DNA from 3 places in the Streptomyces chlorus genome. Region 2 is predicted to be linked to each of the others. Evidence: riboswitches for the same ligand, from Rfam matches in the RefSeq annotation. Region 2 holds a riboswitch; each other region holds the start of a gene.
The links. A riboswitch is a leader RNA that binds a small molecule or an ion and turns the genes downstream of it on or off. The one in region 2 is predicted to bind cyclic di-AMP.
Positions count from the first base shown of each region.

Region 1: it holds a riboswitch for cyclic di-AMP, as region 2 does, so the genes downstream of both, ACFPZI_RS05265 (transglycosylase SLT domain-containing protein) here and ACFPZI_RS03015 (transglycosylase family protein) in region 2, are expected to answer to the same signal.
Region 3: it holds a riboswitch for cyclic di-AMP, as region 2 does, so the genes downstream of both, ACFPZI_RS30575 (M23 family metallopeptidase) here and ACFPZI_RS03015 (transglycosylase family protein) in region 2, are expected to answer to the same signal.

Region 1 covers NZ_JBHSOA010000009.1:196,151-201,247, forward strand. Annotated here, with positions in the region: gene ACFPZI_RS05250 (glycosyltransferase family 2 protein) at 1-71, opposite strand, end outside; gene ACFPZI_RS05255 (GNAT family N-acetyltransferase) at 154-1,224, opposite strand; gene ACFPZI_RS05260 (HAD family hydrolase) at 1,479-2,348, shown strand; gene ACFPZI_RS05265 (transglycosylase SLT domain-containing protein) at 2,395-2,886, opposite strand; cyclic di-AMP (ydaO/yuaA leader) riboswitch at 2,890-3,054, opposite strand; gene ACFPZI_RS05270 (polyprenyl synthetase family protein) at 3,748-4,758, shown strand.
Region 2 covers NZ_JBHSOA010000005.1:93,598-98,694, reverse strand. Annotated here, with positions in the region: gene ACFPZI_RS03025 (cytochrome P450 family protein) at 1-961, shown strand, start outside; gene ACFPZI_RS03020 (transglycosylase family protein) at 1,290-2,282, shown strand; cyclic di-AMP (ydaO/yuaA leader) riboswitch at 2,591-2,759, shown strand; gene ACFPZI_RS03015 (transglycosylase family protein) at 2,764-3,525, shown strand; gene eno (phosphopyruvate hydratase) at 3,869-5,097, shown strand, end outside.
Region 3 covers NZ_JBHSOA010000084.1:12,434-17,530, reverse strand. Annotated here, with positions in the region: gene ACFPZI_RS30590 (helix-turn-helix domain-containing protein) at 1-57, shown strand, start outside; gene ACFPZI_RS30585 (DUF6126 family protein) at 54-176, shown strand; gene ACFPZI_RS30580 (tyrosine-protein phosphatase) at 252-1,049, opposite strand; cyclic di-AMP (ydaO/yuaA leader) riboswitch at 1,571-1,735, shown strand; gene ACFPZI_RS30575 (M23 family metallopeptidase) at 1,738-2,694, shown strand; gene ACFPZI_RS30570 (SGNH/GDSL hydrolase family protein) at 2,982-3,767, shown strand; gene ACFPZI_RS30565 (MBL fold metallo-hydrolase) at 4,029-5,097, shown strand, end outside.

The DNA of each region.
Region 1 (5,097 bases), on a different contig from region 2:
TCGGCGACCTGAACCGCGCCGATGTCCAGGAACCGCCGTATCTCCTCCTGCGTACGTGCTGTGCGGGACATGGGCCCTCCCCCTCCCCTCCTCACGAACGGTTGTCACCAGCGGCCATTGCCGTCCCGAGCGGTTCTCGCGACCGGGAACCACTCACGGCCGGCGCAGCCGCGCCGCCCCCTTCAACGTCCGCGACGCCAGCGAGGCGAGACGCGGCCGGGCGACGACGAAGCCGTGCGCGCGGCGCGCGGGCTCGCGGCGCAGCAGCTGAAGCGTGGCGCCCAGGCCCGGACGCGTCGCCTCCCCTTCGTAGACGGCACGTTCGCCCGTCTTCAGCGAATCCTTGTACTCGGCCGGGCCGCGGCCCATGTCGAGCAGGCCGATGCCCTCGCCGGCCGCCGCCTCGGCCATCCGCAGATGCAGCACGAGCCCCGGCGAGAACTTCGCGAACTCCGGTTCGTACGCCGGGAACCAGCAGGCCAGCACCGAGGCCGAACGCAGGCCGAAGTGGGCGGCCACGGGACGGTCCCCGGCGTACAGGACGGACAGCGTGCCCGTGCACTCCGGAGCCCGGGTCCCGGCCAGGCGGCCCACGAGCAGGGTGATCCACTCCTGCGCGAACCGGTCGCGGCGCCCGGTCCTGCGGTACTGCGCCGACTTCCACCCGATGAGCGCGCGGAGCGCGGCCGGGTCGCGTTCGTCGAACACGAACCGCACAGGTCCGGCCTGGCGGCCGAGCCGGCGCTCCTTGGCCAGGGTGGTCTTCAGGAACTTCGGAGACTGGGCGCGCAGTACGGACTCGTAGGTCTCGTAGCCCTTCTCCACGTCGATGACGAAGGTGGCGTGCTCCTTGGCCGCGTGCGGGACGAACAGGGCTTGGTCCGCCTCCAGGTTGTCGAAGGCGAAGCTCGACACCGAGCAGGCGTGCAGCAGTTCACCGGTCTCCAGCGCGAGACCCGGACTCAGGACGGCGCCCTGGCAGTCCGAGACGCCGAGCCCGATCGCCCGGCCCTGCCCCAACGCGCCCCGCTCGTACGGCAGGAAGCCGGCCGGCTCGGTGGACGCCCCCTCGTACAGCACCGCGACCCGGGCCCGCGGCCGCACCCTGGACACGGCGGTGGCGAACTCCGGTTCCATGAAAGGGCTGCGCGGTGCCTCCGTCGCGGCGCGCAGCTCACGCCACCGTTCCCGCTCTCCCTCGCCGAGCTCCTCGAGCCTCAGCACACGCGTGCGTCCACTGCTCACCTGACCCCCCGATCAAGTCCCCCCTGGACACTTGTGAAGGTACCGCCCAAGACCACGAGGGCGGTAGGTAGCGGAGCATGTTGTTGCCAAGTGGTGCAGAGGCCGCGGACGGCACCCCGGGCGTGGTGCCCCGGGCGGAGCGAGCCGGGTGAGGTGAGCCGGGCGGAGCGGGACGGGCGGGGTGAGTTCGGGCGCGGTGAGTCGGGCGGGCGCGGTGTCCGTATTCTCTGATCATGGCCGCACCCACCGATTGCTCGCTCATCGCCACCGACCTGGACGGGACGCTGCTGCGCGGCGACGACACCCTCTCCGACCGCTCCCTCGCCGCACTGGCGCTGGCGGCGCGGGCCGGTGTCCGGCATCTCGTGGTGACGGGGCGCCCGGCGCCCGGAGTGCGGCCGCTCCTGGACGACCTGGGGGCCACCGGGCTCGCGGTGTGCGGACAGGGCGCGCAGGTGTACGACGCCGGCACGGACCGGATGCTGTGGTCGGTCACCCTGGACCGGGAACTGGCGGAGACCGCGCTCGGCAAGATCGAGGCCGAGGTCGGGGAGCTGTATGCCGCGGTCGACCAGGACGGGGTGGACGGGCTCACCCTGATCGAGCCGGGCTATCTGATGCCGCACCCGACGCTGCCCGCCGTGCGGGTCGAACGGCGGGACGATCTGTGGGTCCGGCCGATCAGCAAGGTGCTGCTGCGCCATCCCCACCTGACCGACGACGAATTGGCGGCGACGGCCCGTTCGGCGGTCGGCTCGCTGGCCACGGTCACCATGTCGGGTCCGGGCACCGTGGAACTCCAGCCGCGCGGTGTCACCAAGGCGACCGGTCTCGCGCTGGCCGCCGAGCACCTGGGGCTGGAACCCGAGCGGACCATCGCCTTCGGCGACATGCCCAACGACATCCCGATGTTCGACTGGGCGGCCCACGGGGTCGCCATGGCCAACGCGCACCCCGAACTCACGGCGGTGGCCGACGAGGTCACCACGTCGAACGAGGACGACGGCGTGGCCGTCGTCCTCGAGCGGTTGTTCGGCGGAGCGGAGGCGTACGTGCCCCCACACGTGCTGCCTCGCCCCAGGTCCGGGAGGGTGTCCCGGTAGGCCGCGGTGCCGCCGGTGTCCCGGCGTCCCGATGGGCCCGGGTGTCTCAGTAGGCGCCGAAGACGTTGTCGATGGAGCCGTAGCGGTCCGCCGCGTAGTTGCAGGCCGCCGCGATGTTCGCGACCGGGTCGAACGGGTCGAAGGCCGTGCCGGGCACGTGGTACGCCTGGAAGGTCGGGTCGATGACCTGGAGCAGGCCCTTCGACGGGGTGCCGGCCACGGCGTTGGAGTCCCACAGGTTGATGGCCTGCGGGTTGCCGGACGACTCGCGCAGGATGTTGCGGTGGATGGAGTCGTAGCTGCCGGGGATGCCGTGCTGCGCCATGACGGACAGCGACTCGCGGATCCAGCCGTCGAGGTTGTCCGGGTACGCGGTCACGGTGCCGGCGGCGGGGGCGGACGTCGCGGCAGCGGCGGGCGCGGCGGAGGCGGCGGTGGCGCCGAACAGCGGGAGGGCGACCGCCGCGACGCCGGCGACGGCGAAGGAGCGGACGAGGCGGGAGCGGCCGAAGCGGCGGGGCGGACCGGATGCGGGCATGTCTGTGTTCCTCTCCTACGCCTGCGAGGTGAGCTGTCGGGTTCGGGCGGGAGAGTGCCCGGCCGTGCCCCTGCGGGCATGGCTTCACCCCGAGCCGTTCCGGGTGCGAACCGGTCCGGCGGCTTACCTGGGTCCCCCGCTCCTGCCGTGCGTGAGTGAGTTCATTGATGGGTGGCGCGGGCGGTGGCAGGATTCGGCGTCCGCCCGACAGGCCGGGAACGTATGCGAGTGCACTTGTCGGGAACAAGTGCGACCGTCACAGATCATGCTGCTTGATCTTGCATTGGGGTGTTTGGGGCGCTTGCCCCTTTGCGGTTGCCAAGGGTCAACTCGCTCTCGGGGCAAGGGGAATCGCCGGTGTGTGCGAGGGGTGGGCGTGCCGGGGTGCGCGTGACGTACTTCACTGGCCGTATCGCGTGGGCATATTTGCCACCAGAGGGGATTTACTTGGCAATTACGGCAAATCGGTCGCCTGGGCAGGCAGGATGGTCTGCGTGCCGGATCGCGTGCCGGATCCCGGTTCGGGATGCGGTTCGGGGCGCGGCCCGGACGGCGGCCCGGACGGCGGTCTGGGCTGGGGTCGGATCGTGGTTCGGGTGCGTCCCGAGGGTGGGCTGTCGTGCCTGAAAGGCGAGGAATATTCTTTATTGCCAACTGATCAGAAACGATCGGATTGTGATCCGATATAGGAGGGTGCCGTGAGACGCGGTGCACGCGTGCGCAGGTGAGTCTGGGGAATGTGGGTGCTGGCGGTGATCGAAACATGACCGGATACGCTGACTCGAGTGATGTCAGCGACCTATCGACAAACTTTGCAAGACGTCTAAGAGCCAGTGGACACCAGCAGACAGGAGACCCCTCGTGACCGTCGTCGGGCCGTTCGGGCTGAGCGTGCGGGACCAGGCTCTGGAGGCCGATGTCCAGGCCGGAATGACGGCTGTCGAAGAAGGGCTGCTCGAGGCCACGAAGAGTGAGGTCCCCTTCATCACCGAGGCCGCCCAGCACCTGGTGCGGGCCGGTGGCAAGCGGTTCCGGCCCCTGCTCGTGATGCTCGCCGCCCAGTTCGGCGACCCCTACACTCCCGGCGTCGTGCCGTCAGCCGTGGTCGTGGAGCTGACCCACCTGGCCACGCTGTACCACGACGACGTGATGGACGACGCCGCCGTACGGCGCGGGGTGCCCAGCGCCAACACCCGCTGGGGCAACTCCGTCGCGGTCCTCACCGGCGACTTCCTGTTCGCGCGCGCGTCGCACATCCTGGCCGATCTCGGACCGGAGGCCGTACGGGTGCAGGCCGAGGCGTTCGAGCGGCTGGTCACCGGTCAGATCCTGGAGACCGCGGGGCCGCAGGACGGCCGGGACCCGGTCGACCACTACCTGGACGTCCTCGGCGGCAAGACCGGCTCGCTGGTCGCCGTCGCCTGCCGGTTCGGCGCCATGATGTCCGGCGCGGACGACACGGTCGTGGACGTGCTGACCCAGTACGGCGAGCGACTCGGGGTGGCCTTCCAGCTCGCCGACGACGTCCTGGACATCGCCTCCGACTCCCACGAGTCCGGCAAGACCCCTGGCACCGACCTGCGTGAGGGCATCCCGACGCTGCCCGTGCTGCGGCTGCGCGAGCGGGCGGCCCGGCTGGGGCTGGCCGAGGACATCGCCCTGTGCGAGTTGCTCGACTCCGACCTCAGCGACAACGCCCGGCACGCCGAGGCGCTGCGGCTGCTGCGCGCCCACCCCGCGCTGGAGCAGGCCCGCCGGGACACCGTGCGCTATGCGCAAGAGGCGCGCTCGGCGCTGGCTCCGTTGCCGGAGTGCGAGTCGAGGACGGCCCTGGTCGAGCTGTGCGACGCGGTGGTGCACCGGGCCGGCTGACCCGCCTCCCGTCCCACGCCGCCGCCCGCCGCCCGTGGCCCTCCGCCTGCCGCCCCTTCGGCGTTCGCCCGGACCCTCACCGGCCCTCACCGGCCCTCACCGGCCCTCACCGGCCCTCACGGCAGCGCCCTCCGACCCCTACTGGTCGGGGGGCAAAACAGCGCCTCGTGTCATACCGCAGCAGTACACGGAGTTGCGTCCGGGGTCTGACGCATCTGCCCGCCGGGTTTGGTCAGATGGAACACGACGGACATCACCACTCCTCACCGATTCGGGTGAGAATGGCGGCTCAGGGTGTGACTGGTGCGAGCGACACGAGACGCAGGCCGCCGCCGACCA
Region 2 (5,097 bases):
CCGGCTGCGCAGGCTGGTCAGCAAGGCGTTCACACCGCGCCGTATCGCCGAGTTCGCGCCCCGGGTGCAGGAGCTCACCGACGGGCTCATCGACCGGTTCGCGGACAGCGGTTCCGCCGACCTCATCCACGACTTCGCCTTCCCGCTCCCCATCTACGCCATCTGCGACCTGCTCGGCGTTCCCCGCGAGGACCAGGACGACTTCCGGGACTGGGCGGGCATGATGATCCGTCACCAGGGAGGTCCCAGGGGCGGCGTCGCCCGGTCGGTGAAGAAGATGCGCGGCTACCTGGCCGACCTGATCCACCGCAAGCGCGAGGCACTGCCCGCCGAAGCCGCCCCCGGCGAGGACCTCATCTCCGGCTTGATCCGTGCCTCCGACCACGGTGAGCACCTCACCGAGAACGAGGCCGCCGCCATGGCGTTCATCCTGTTGTTCGCCGGCTTCGAGACCACCGTCAATCTGATCGGCAACGGCACCTACGCCCTCCTCACCCACCCGGGGCAGCGTGAGCGCCTGCAGACGTCCCTCGCCGCCGGCGAGCGCGGGCTGCTGGAGACCGGAGTGGAGGAACTTCTGCGCTACGACGGGCCCGTGGAGCTGGCCACCTGGCGGTTCGCCACCGAGGCGCTCACCCTCGGCGGGCAGCACATCTCGGCCGGTGACCCGGTCCTCGTCGTCCTGGCCGCCGCGGACCGCGATCCGGAGCGGTTCGCCGACCCCGACGCGCTCGACCTCGCACGGCGCGACAACCAGCATCTGGGGTACGGCCACGGCATCCACTACTGCCTCGGCGCCCCACTGGCCCGCCTGGAGGGCCAGACCGCGCTCGCCACGCTGCTGACCCGTCTGCCGGACCTTGAACTCGCGGCGGACCCGGCCGAACTGCGCTGGCGCGGCGGCCTCATCATGCGCGGACTGCGCACACTGCCGGTGCGATTCACCCCGCCACCGAAGTGATTTCGCCCATGAGGGGAAGCGCTCGACGTCCTCCGAAATGCCCCGGAAGGTCTTCGAACCGGCCCCCGGGCAGCCCTCGAAATGCCCGTCGGCCACCGTGCAGGTGACCGTCAGGCCCCCTTCGGACACGGTCTGTCGAGCCTTGGTAGGAGCGAGGTAAAGGTGACGCTCACTCAGCTCTGTGATCTTAGTGTGATCTGCGCGGCATTAACTTGTGACAGACGTTCGACTGCGGATACGTTCACCCATCAAGCACGGCACCTCGCTTTCACAGCAGCGCAGTTCGAACCGCCGTGCGAGTAACTGTTGTCCTGCGAAAGGTCTCCGCATGCTCTCCGGCAATGGTCGTCACCGCCGCCCCCGCCAGGCTCCGGCTCTTCTCGTCGCGGCCGGAGTGACCGGCTCGGCCATCGCGATTCCCCTTCTCGGGGCCGGCGCGGCCAGCGCGGCCGACGGCTCGACCTGGGACCGGGTCGCCGAGTGCGAGTCCGGCGGCTCCTGGAGCCAGAACTCCGGCAACGGCTACTACGGCGGTCTGCAACTGACCCAGGAGGCCTGGGAGAAGTACGGCGGCCTCGACTACGCGACCAGCGCCGACCAGGCCAGCCGGGGCCAGCAGATAGCGGTGGCCGAGAAGATCCTCGCCGACCAGGGTGTCGGCGCGTGGAGAGCCTGTGGGCTGCTGGGGGGACTGAACCAGGAATCGTCCGTGCCCGGCGTGGACACCGGCGTGGACACCGGCGTGGAGGACGGCTCGTCGGCCAAGCCCGGTTCCGAAAGGACCGCCACCCCGTCGCCGTCGCAGTCCTCCGACTCCTCGGCGGACGCGGAGGACGCCACGGAGGGCAAGGCGAAGGGGAAGGAGGGGAAAGAGGGGGAGAAGGGTGGATCGGCCGGCCCCAGTGCTTCCTCCTCCGCTTCCCCCTCTCCTTCGGCCTCGGCCAAGGGTGAGGAATCGGACAAGTCCGAGCAGAAGGTCGACGCTTCGGCCTCGGCTGGCGGCGAGGACTCCGGCGGCGGCCGTCACCGCGGCGCCAACGCCGAGGAAGAGGTGCGTGAGGACCGTGACGCCGGATCCTCCGGCCGGCACGCTTCGCGCGGCGGTCTCGGCTTCACGCGCGGCCTTGGCAGTTCGTCCCCGTCGAGCGACTCCGGCGCGGGCTCCGGGAGCGGCTCCTCGGCCGCCTCCGACTCCCTTGCCCTCGGCGGCGGATGGCTCGCCCAGTACAGCGGAGGGGACGAGATCCTGGGCGCGGCCGCCTCGAACCTCATCCTTCCCGGTCAGACGCTTTCGTTCGGGTTCGAGTCGGACAACGGCTGACATCCGGGTGCCGGCTGGGCGTGCGGGCCTTTCCCGGCCGGGCGGCAGGGCTGAGCGGTAGCTGGGCACCGGTTGAGTGGTGACTGGGCGGCAGTTGGGTCGGCGTGCGAAAAAGCGTGTCGACGGGGCCAGTTGAGGTCATGATTCGCGAAGAATGTCTGATTTAAAGGCGATGAGAGATAGGTCTCAGAAGCCCTGATCGTCTTTGATAATCCGCCGAGCGCGTGTCTACGGTCAGGACCGCTCGCCATCGCGGGCCCCGGCTGCCGCCACGCCGAATCCTGCCAGTGGCAGCACGGGAACAGTCGTCGCGTCATGCGCCGTAGGCAGGAGCGGGGGACCCAAGGTAGGCGCCAAATCCGGTGGAGAAAGCCGGATGTGGCTTGGGGTGAAGCCGCGTCCCGTGAGGGACGCGGCCGGGCAACTCAACCGGCCCGAACCCGACAGCTCACCTCGTAGGCGTCGGTGAGGGGATCCATTCATGCTGTTTTCCGGCAAGGGCAAGCACCGTCGTCCGTCCAAGGCCACCCGTGTCATCGCCGTCGCCGGCGTCACCGGTGTCGCTGTCGCCGCCCCGCTGATGGCGGCCGGCAACGCTTCCGCCGCCACCGCCTCCGAGTGGGACGCCGTCGCCCAGTGCGAGTCCGGCGGCAACTGGTCGATCAATACCGGCAACGGCTACTACGGCGGTCTGCAGTTCTCCGCCTCCACCTGGGCCGGCTACGGCGGCACGGCGCACGCCGGCACCGCCGACCAGGCCAGCAAGGCCCAGCAGATCCAGATCGCCGAGAAGGTCCTCGCCGGCCAGGGCAAGGGTGCCTGGCCGGTCTGCGGCACGGGCCTGTCCAACGCGGCCTACACCGGTGGCGGTTCCGCCGAGGGCTCGGGCAACCAGAGCTCCGGCAACCAGGACAGCGGCTCCTCGCAGAAGTCCCAGAAGCAGGAGTCCCCGAAGCAGAAGTCCCAGGAGCGGAGCGCCGAGGCCGCTCCCGAGCGTTCCGCCGAGCAGAAGGCCTCCCGCTCCGACGAGCGTCCGGCCGCCAAGAAGACCGTCACCACCCCGACCGGCGAGAAGGTCGAGAAGGGTGACGGTGAGTACAAGGTCGTCAAGGGCGACACCCTCAGCTCGATCGCCTCGGAGCACGACGTCAAGGGCGGCTGGGGCAAGCTGTTCAAGCTGAACGACGAGATCGTCGAGGATGCCGACCTCATTTACCCGGGCCAGCAGCTGCACCTGAAGTAAGGCCGCAGTCGCAGGTCCTGGCCCCGTCCCCACGGGTGCCTGCCCCGCCCCGGCGCGTGTCCCCCGTACGCGCCGGGGCGGGGCTTTTCCGTGTTCGACGCCGGATCCGGTTCGTGCGCGGTGCCGGACCCGGACCCGGTCTCCGGTCTCCGGTCTCCCGGTTTTCCGGTTTTCCGTCTCCCGGTTTTCCGATACCGCCTTTGTTCCGTTCGGAAACAATTTACTCTCGGTTCTGTCCGTGAAGCGGCCGACCGGATGGCCGATCGCCCCGAGCCGGATAGGCTCGGGTCCGCAGGGCCCCGTGGCCCCGCTGAACCACGTCACATCCATGAAGGAGATGCTCGTGCCGTCCATCGACGTCGTCGTAGCCCGGGAAATCCTGGACTCCCGAGGTAACCCCACGGTCGAGGTCGAGGTCGGCCTCGACGACGGCAGCACGGGTCGTGCCGCCGTCCCGTCCGGCGCCTCCACCGGCGCCTTCGAGGCCATCGAACTCCGTGACGGCGACCCCGACCGTTACCAGGGCAAGGGTGTCGAGAAGGCCGTCCTGGCCGTCATCGAGCAGATCGGCCCGGAGCTCGTCGGCTACGACGCCACCGAGCAGCGCCTGATCGACCAGGCGATGTTCGACCTGGACGCCACCGACAACAAGGGCTCCCTCGGCGCCAACGCCATCCTCGGCGTCTCCCTGGCCGTCGCCCACGCCGCCTCCGAGGCCAGCGACCTGCCCCTCTTCCGCTACCTGGGCGGCCCCAACGCGCACCTGCTGCCGGTGCCGATGATGAACATCCTCAACGGCGGTTCGCACGCGGACTCCAATGTGGACATCCAGGAGTTCATGATCGCCCCGATCGGCGCGGAGTCCTTCTCCGAGGCCTTGCGCTGGGGCGCCGAGATCTACCACACGCTGAAGAAGGTACTGAAGAGCAAGGGCCTGGCCACCGGCCTCGGCGACGAGGGCGGTTTCGCCCCGAACCTCGGCTCCAACCGTGAGGCCCTCGACCTCATCCTCGAGGCCGTCAAGGAAGCCGGTTACACCCCCGGCGAGCAGATCGCCCTCGCGCTCGACGTCGCCGCCTCCGAGTTCTACAAGGACGGCACGTACGTCTTCGAGGGCAAGGAGCGCTCCGCCGCCGAGATGACGGAGTACTACGCCGAGCTGGTCGAGGCGTACCCGCTGGTCTCCATCGAGGACCCGCTGTTCGAGGACGACTGGGACGGCTGGAAGATCCTCACCGACAAGCTCGGCGACAAGGTCCAGATCGTCGGCGACGACCTGTTCGTCACCAACCCGGAGCGCCTGGCCCGCGGCATCGAGGAGGGCGCGGCCAACGCCCTGCTGGTCAAGGTGAACCAGATCGGTTCGCTGACCGAGACCCTGGACGCCGTCGAGCTGGCCCAGCGCAACGGCTTCAAGTGCATGATGTCGCACCGCTCCGGTGAGACGGAGGACGTCACCATCGCCGACCTGGCCGTCGCCACCAACTGCGGCCAGATCAAGACCGGTGCCCCGGCCCGCTCCGAGCGCGTCGCCAAGTACAACCAGCTGCTGCGTATCGAGGAGATCCTCGA
Region 3 (5,097 bases), on a different contig from region 2:
CTGCAGAGTCCCACGGCCGCCCTGTGCCTGGGCCCCACCCAAGGAGATGTGTCATGAAAGACATGGAGGAGAAGTTTCCCCGCGCCCTGTGGGTGAGGCTGTTCGTCTACGTGGTGGTGGGGCACCTCTTCGCGGGCTTCATCTATCTGCTGTTCGAGCTGGGCGCGAAGCAGTAGCCCCCGGTCGAACACAGCAGGAGCCGAGCGATCCCGTGATCCCCCGGTCGAGCACCTGCTCGACCGGGGGATCGCTCAGTCCAGCATGCGCTCGCGCAGCCGCTCCCGGTTCTCGGGGGTGAGCCCGAGCGCCTGCTCGAGGTAGGGGTCCACGCCGCCCCAGGTCTCCTCGATCGTCTCCAGCGCGGCCGACAGATACTCGGCGCGGGCGTCGAACAGAGGGTCGAGCAGCTCCATGACCTCGGGGGAGTAGGCCGAGGCGGAGGTGCCGCTGCGGCGCACCTTGTAGCGGCGGTGCGCGGCGCTGGACTTCAGATAGTCGTCGAAGATCGCGTCCCGTTCCACGCCCAGCGCGAGCAGCGTCACCGCCACCGACAGGCCCGCGCGGTCCTTGCCCGCCGCGCAGTGCATCAGCGCGGGCACACACTCCTCGGCGAGCGAGATCAGCACCCGGGAGTGCTCGGCGGTGCGTTGCCTCACCGTCATGCGGTACGAGGCGATCATCCGCTCCGCCCCCTTGTCGCCGGCGAGGATCGAGCGGAGCTGGTCCAGGTCCCCGTCGCGGACCATCCTCCAGAACGTGGCGCCGTCGGCCGGGTCGCTCAGCGGCAGATTCACATTGCGCACGCCGGGCAGTTCGATGTCCCGCCCGTCCAGCTTGTGGTCGGCTGCGTTGCGGAAGTCGAAGACGGTGTGCAGTCCCAGGGAGGACAGGAAGGCGGCGTCCTCCTCGGTGGCGTGTGCGAGATGGCCGCTGCGGAACAGCACCCCGTGTCGCACTCGGCGGCCGTCGACGGTCGGCAGGCCGCCCACATCACGGAAATTGCGCACTCCGGTGAGCTCGGGTTCGGTCGACGGGATCTGCTGCGTCACGGGGGCCCCTCTCCCACTCTGCGCCGCCGGCGCGTCGGCGTCGGCGGGTGTCACCCGACGATACGACATGCCCGGCAGGGGCAATGAGTTGGCGACGGGGCCGTCGGAGTGGAGACGGGGCTGTCCCGGTGGAGCCGCCGGTGTGGAGTCCCCGGCGCGGACGGACCCGTGCCGGGCCCCCGGACCGACCCGGCCGAATCATCCAATATTTCCCTATTGGTGCGTTCTGCCCCTTTAGGGCGTTTCGCCATAACGTGCCCCGATAGAAGGGGAGATGGGAATGGGGTGGTGAGCATCGTCATAGAGGTGACGATGTGCTGTCGCCATGTTCACGTAATTCCGATATTTCGCAAGGGGATTCGGGGGGTGCCGAAATCCCGGTGCGACTCTGGGTGACGATTTTCAGGTCAATGGATCACGAAAAAGCGCCTTCGCTCGGAAGATCGCGCTTGTCCCTTTGCTTCTCGGTCGCCTACGTTCGCCATCAATCCGGACGGACGCCTAATCCTGCCGCTGTCCGGAACCTTCACACTCTGACCCGTATATGGCAGGAGCGGGGGACCCACAGGTACGACTGCCTGTTCCGGTCTCCGGAACGGCTTGGGGTTAAGTCGCGCTTTCGGCGCGGCCGGGCATCTCCAGTCCGCACCCGACAGCTCACCTCGTAGGCGCCGGAGAGGAATTCGTCATGCCCGCAAAGGGTAAGCACCGCCGTCCCAGCGCTTTTCGTTTCACCCGTTCCATCGCCGTCGCCGGAACCGGTGGCGCCGTACTCGCCCTGCCGCTTCTCGGCGCCACCGGAGCGAACGCCGCCACTCCGCAGGCCGCACCGGAAAAGGCCGTCCAGTCGTATTCCGTCGCCGGTAAGACGTCTGACGGCGTGCAGGCCGACGACAACAAGAACGGCGACGCCCGCACGTACATCGTGAAGGGCGGCGACTACCTGGCGAAGATCGCCGAGTCCGAGAACGTCGACGGCGGCTGGAAGCAGCTCTACTCCGACAACCGCGAGGCCGTGGGCGGCGACCCGTCGCTCATCCACCCCGGTCTGAAACTCTCGGTCGACGGCAAGGCCACCGCGACCAGCGCACAGAAGAAGTCCTCTTCTCCCGAGAGGTCCTCTTCATCCGCTCCGTCCTCCGCGGCGAAGCCGTCGACGGCCGGGGCGGCCCCCGAGCAGTCCGCGCCGAAGTCCTCCTCCGGCTCGACCACCGCGAACCAGGTCGCGACCGCCTCCGGTTACAGCTCGCCGGTGCCCGGCGGCGGCTTCGGCACCGCCTACAAGGTGGCCGGCAGCATGTGGTCCAGCGGCTACCACACCGGTGTCGACTTCGCCGTTCCGACCGGCACCTCCCTGAAGGCCGTGGGCGCGGGCACCGTCGTCTCCGCCGGCTGGGCCGGCTCGTACGGCAACCAGGTCGTCATCAAGCTGAACGACGGCCACTACGCCCAGTACGCCCACCTGTCCTCGCTGTCCGTCTCCGCCGGCCAGACCGTGAGCGGCGGCCAGCAGGTCGGCCTCTCGGGCTCCACCGGCAACTCGACCGGCCCGCACCTGCACTTCGAGATCCGCACCACGCCGAACTACGGCTCGGACGTGGACCCGGTCTCCTACCTCCGCGGCAAGGGCGTCTCCATCGGCTGACCCCCGAGGCAACCTGCCTGACGCGCCACCGAAGGCCGGACCCCGATCCCGGGGTCCGGCCTTCGGTGCGCCCGTAGCGAGGGAGTGCTGGGAGCGCCGGGGGTGTTCCGTGCGTCACGTCGCTCGCCGGTCAACGTCCCCGCCCGGAGGGCTATTCCGGATTGGCCAATGCTTTGCGAGTGGCTTATCTCACCGCCCGTCAATGCCTTCCTACGGTCGCGTAGGTCACATTCGAAGGTGAATCATGTCCGGTTGTGGCAGACGATTCGAAGAAAGACAGCAAGGCAGTGATCGGGTCGTACGTGGCGGTGGGGGACAGCTTCACCGAGGGCGTCGGCGACCCCGGCCCCGACGGGGCGTTCGTCGGCTGGGCCGACCGATTCGCGATACTTCTCGCCGACCGGCGTCCCGAAGGCGACTTCCGGTACGCAAATCTCGCGGTGCGCGGAAAACTGCTCGACCAGATCATGGCCGACCAGCTTCCGCGGGCCGTCGAATTGGCCCCCGCACTGGTTTCGTTCTGTGCGGGCGGCAACGACATCCTGCGCCCCGGCAGCGATCCGGACGAAGTGGCCGAGCGTTTCGAGCGGGCGATCGCCACGCTCGCGGCGGTCTCCGGCACAGTTCTGGTGACGACCGGGTTCGACACCCGTGGTGTGCCCCTGCTCAGGCATCTGCGTGGCAAGATCGCCACTTACAACGGACATGTGCGGGCCGTCGCCGACCGGTACGGCTGTCCGGTGCTCGACCTCTGGTCCCTCAGGAGCATCCAGGACCGCAGGGCCTGGGACACCGACCGGCTGCACCTGTCGCCCGAGGGGCACACACGCGTGGCGCTCCGCGCGGGACAGGCCCTCGGCCTGGACACCCCGGCAGACCCGGAGCAGGCATGGCCCCCGCTGCCGCCGCGCGGCAGCCTCGACGTCCGGCGGGACAATGTCCACTGGGCACGCGAGTACCTGGTGCCGTGGATGGGGCGCAGGCTGCGCGGGGAGTCGTCGGGGGACCACGTGACGGCGAAGGGCATGCTGTCCCCGGACGACATCAAGGAGCGCATCGCCTCGGTGGCATGACGCGGGGCGCGAGGGCGGGAGTGGGGGAGGCGGCGGCCACCAGCTTTTCCTTCGTCGAGAAGTGAGGGAGTACGCGTGCGGTGCTCACCCCGAGCGCCGCCGCCACGCTCAACCGCACCCTGGTCACGCCGTCACACCGGTCAGGTGCCGGGGCGGTGGACGACGTGCGCGGCCCCGGGGCGCTTTCCGGTCGGTGAGGCGTCCCGGGGCCGGACCGGCCACACATAATGGAATGTCTGACCGACTCCACTTGGAGGCATTGTGGCCGGTACCCGTTCCCAGAGCTCCGGGCTCCGTGCGCTACGGCCCGCGGCCTTCGGCGCGGACCCCACCGGTGAGCGCATGGCGCGCATCCGCAGGTCCCCGCACTACCGGGACGGCGTGTTCCAGAACCCCAAAGGCCCCACCCGGCTCCGGCCCCCGGGCTCGTCCCGGGACCTGGCGAAGACCTACTTCGACAAGGACACCCGGTCCCGCCGTGCCCCGCACGGCACCCTGCCGGTGCACGCCACCACCCTCGCCGACCTGGCCCGCCCGCCTGCCTCCGGACTGCGCCTGACCTGGATGGGCCACTCCAGTGTGCTCGTGGAGATCGACGGGCGGCGGGTGCTGTTCGACCCCGTGTGGGGCGAGCGCTGCTCCCCGTTCCCCTTCGCCGGTCCGAAGCGGCTGCACCCGGCACCCCTGCCGCTGGCCGCGCTCGGCCCGGTCGACGTCGTCGTGATCTCGCACGACCACTACGACCACCTGGACCTGCCCACCATCAAGGCGCTCGCCGGAACGGACACGCTGTTCGCCGTACCGCTCGGCGTGGGCGCCCATCTCGAGCACTGGGGCGTGTCCGCCGGCCGGCTGCGCGAACTGGACTGGCACGAGGCCACGGGGGTCGGCGGACTCACCCTCACCGCCACCCCGGCCCGCCACTTCTGCGGCCGGGGCCTGCGCAACACCCAGCACACCCTGTGGGCCTCCTGGGTCGTCGCGGGCGAGGAGCACCGCGTCTACCACAGCGGCGACACCGGCTACTTCGACGGTTTCAAAGACATCGGCGCCACCCACGGCCCCTTCGACGCGACGATGATCCAGATCGGCGCGTACTCGGACTTCTGGCCCAAGGGGCAGTCGGACCCGATTCCGGGACCTGGCTACTGGCCGGAGATCCATATGAACCCGGCAGAGGGTCTCCAGGCCCATCTCGACCTCCAGCAGGGCCGGCCGGGCGGGGTCTTCCTGCCGATCCACTGGGGCACCTTCAACCTGGCACCGCACCCGTGGGCGGAGCCCGGTGAGTGGACGATGGCTGCGGCCGACGCGGTCGGGCAGCCCGCCG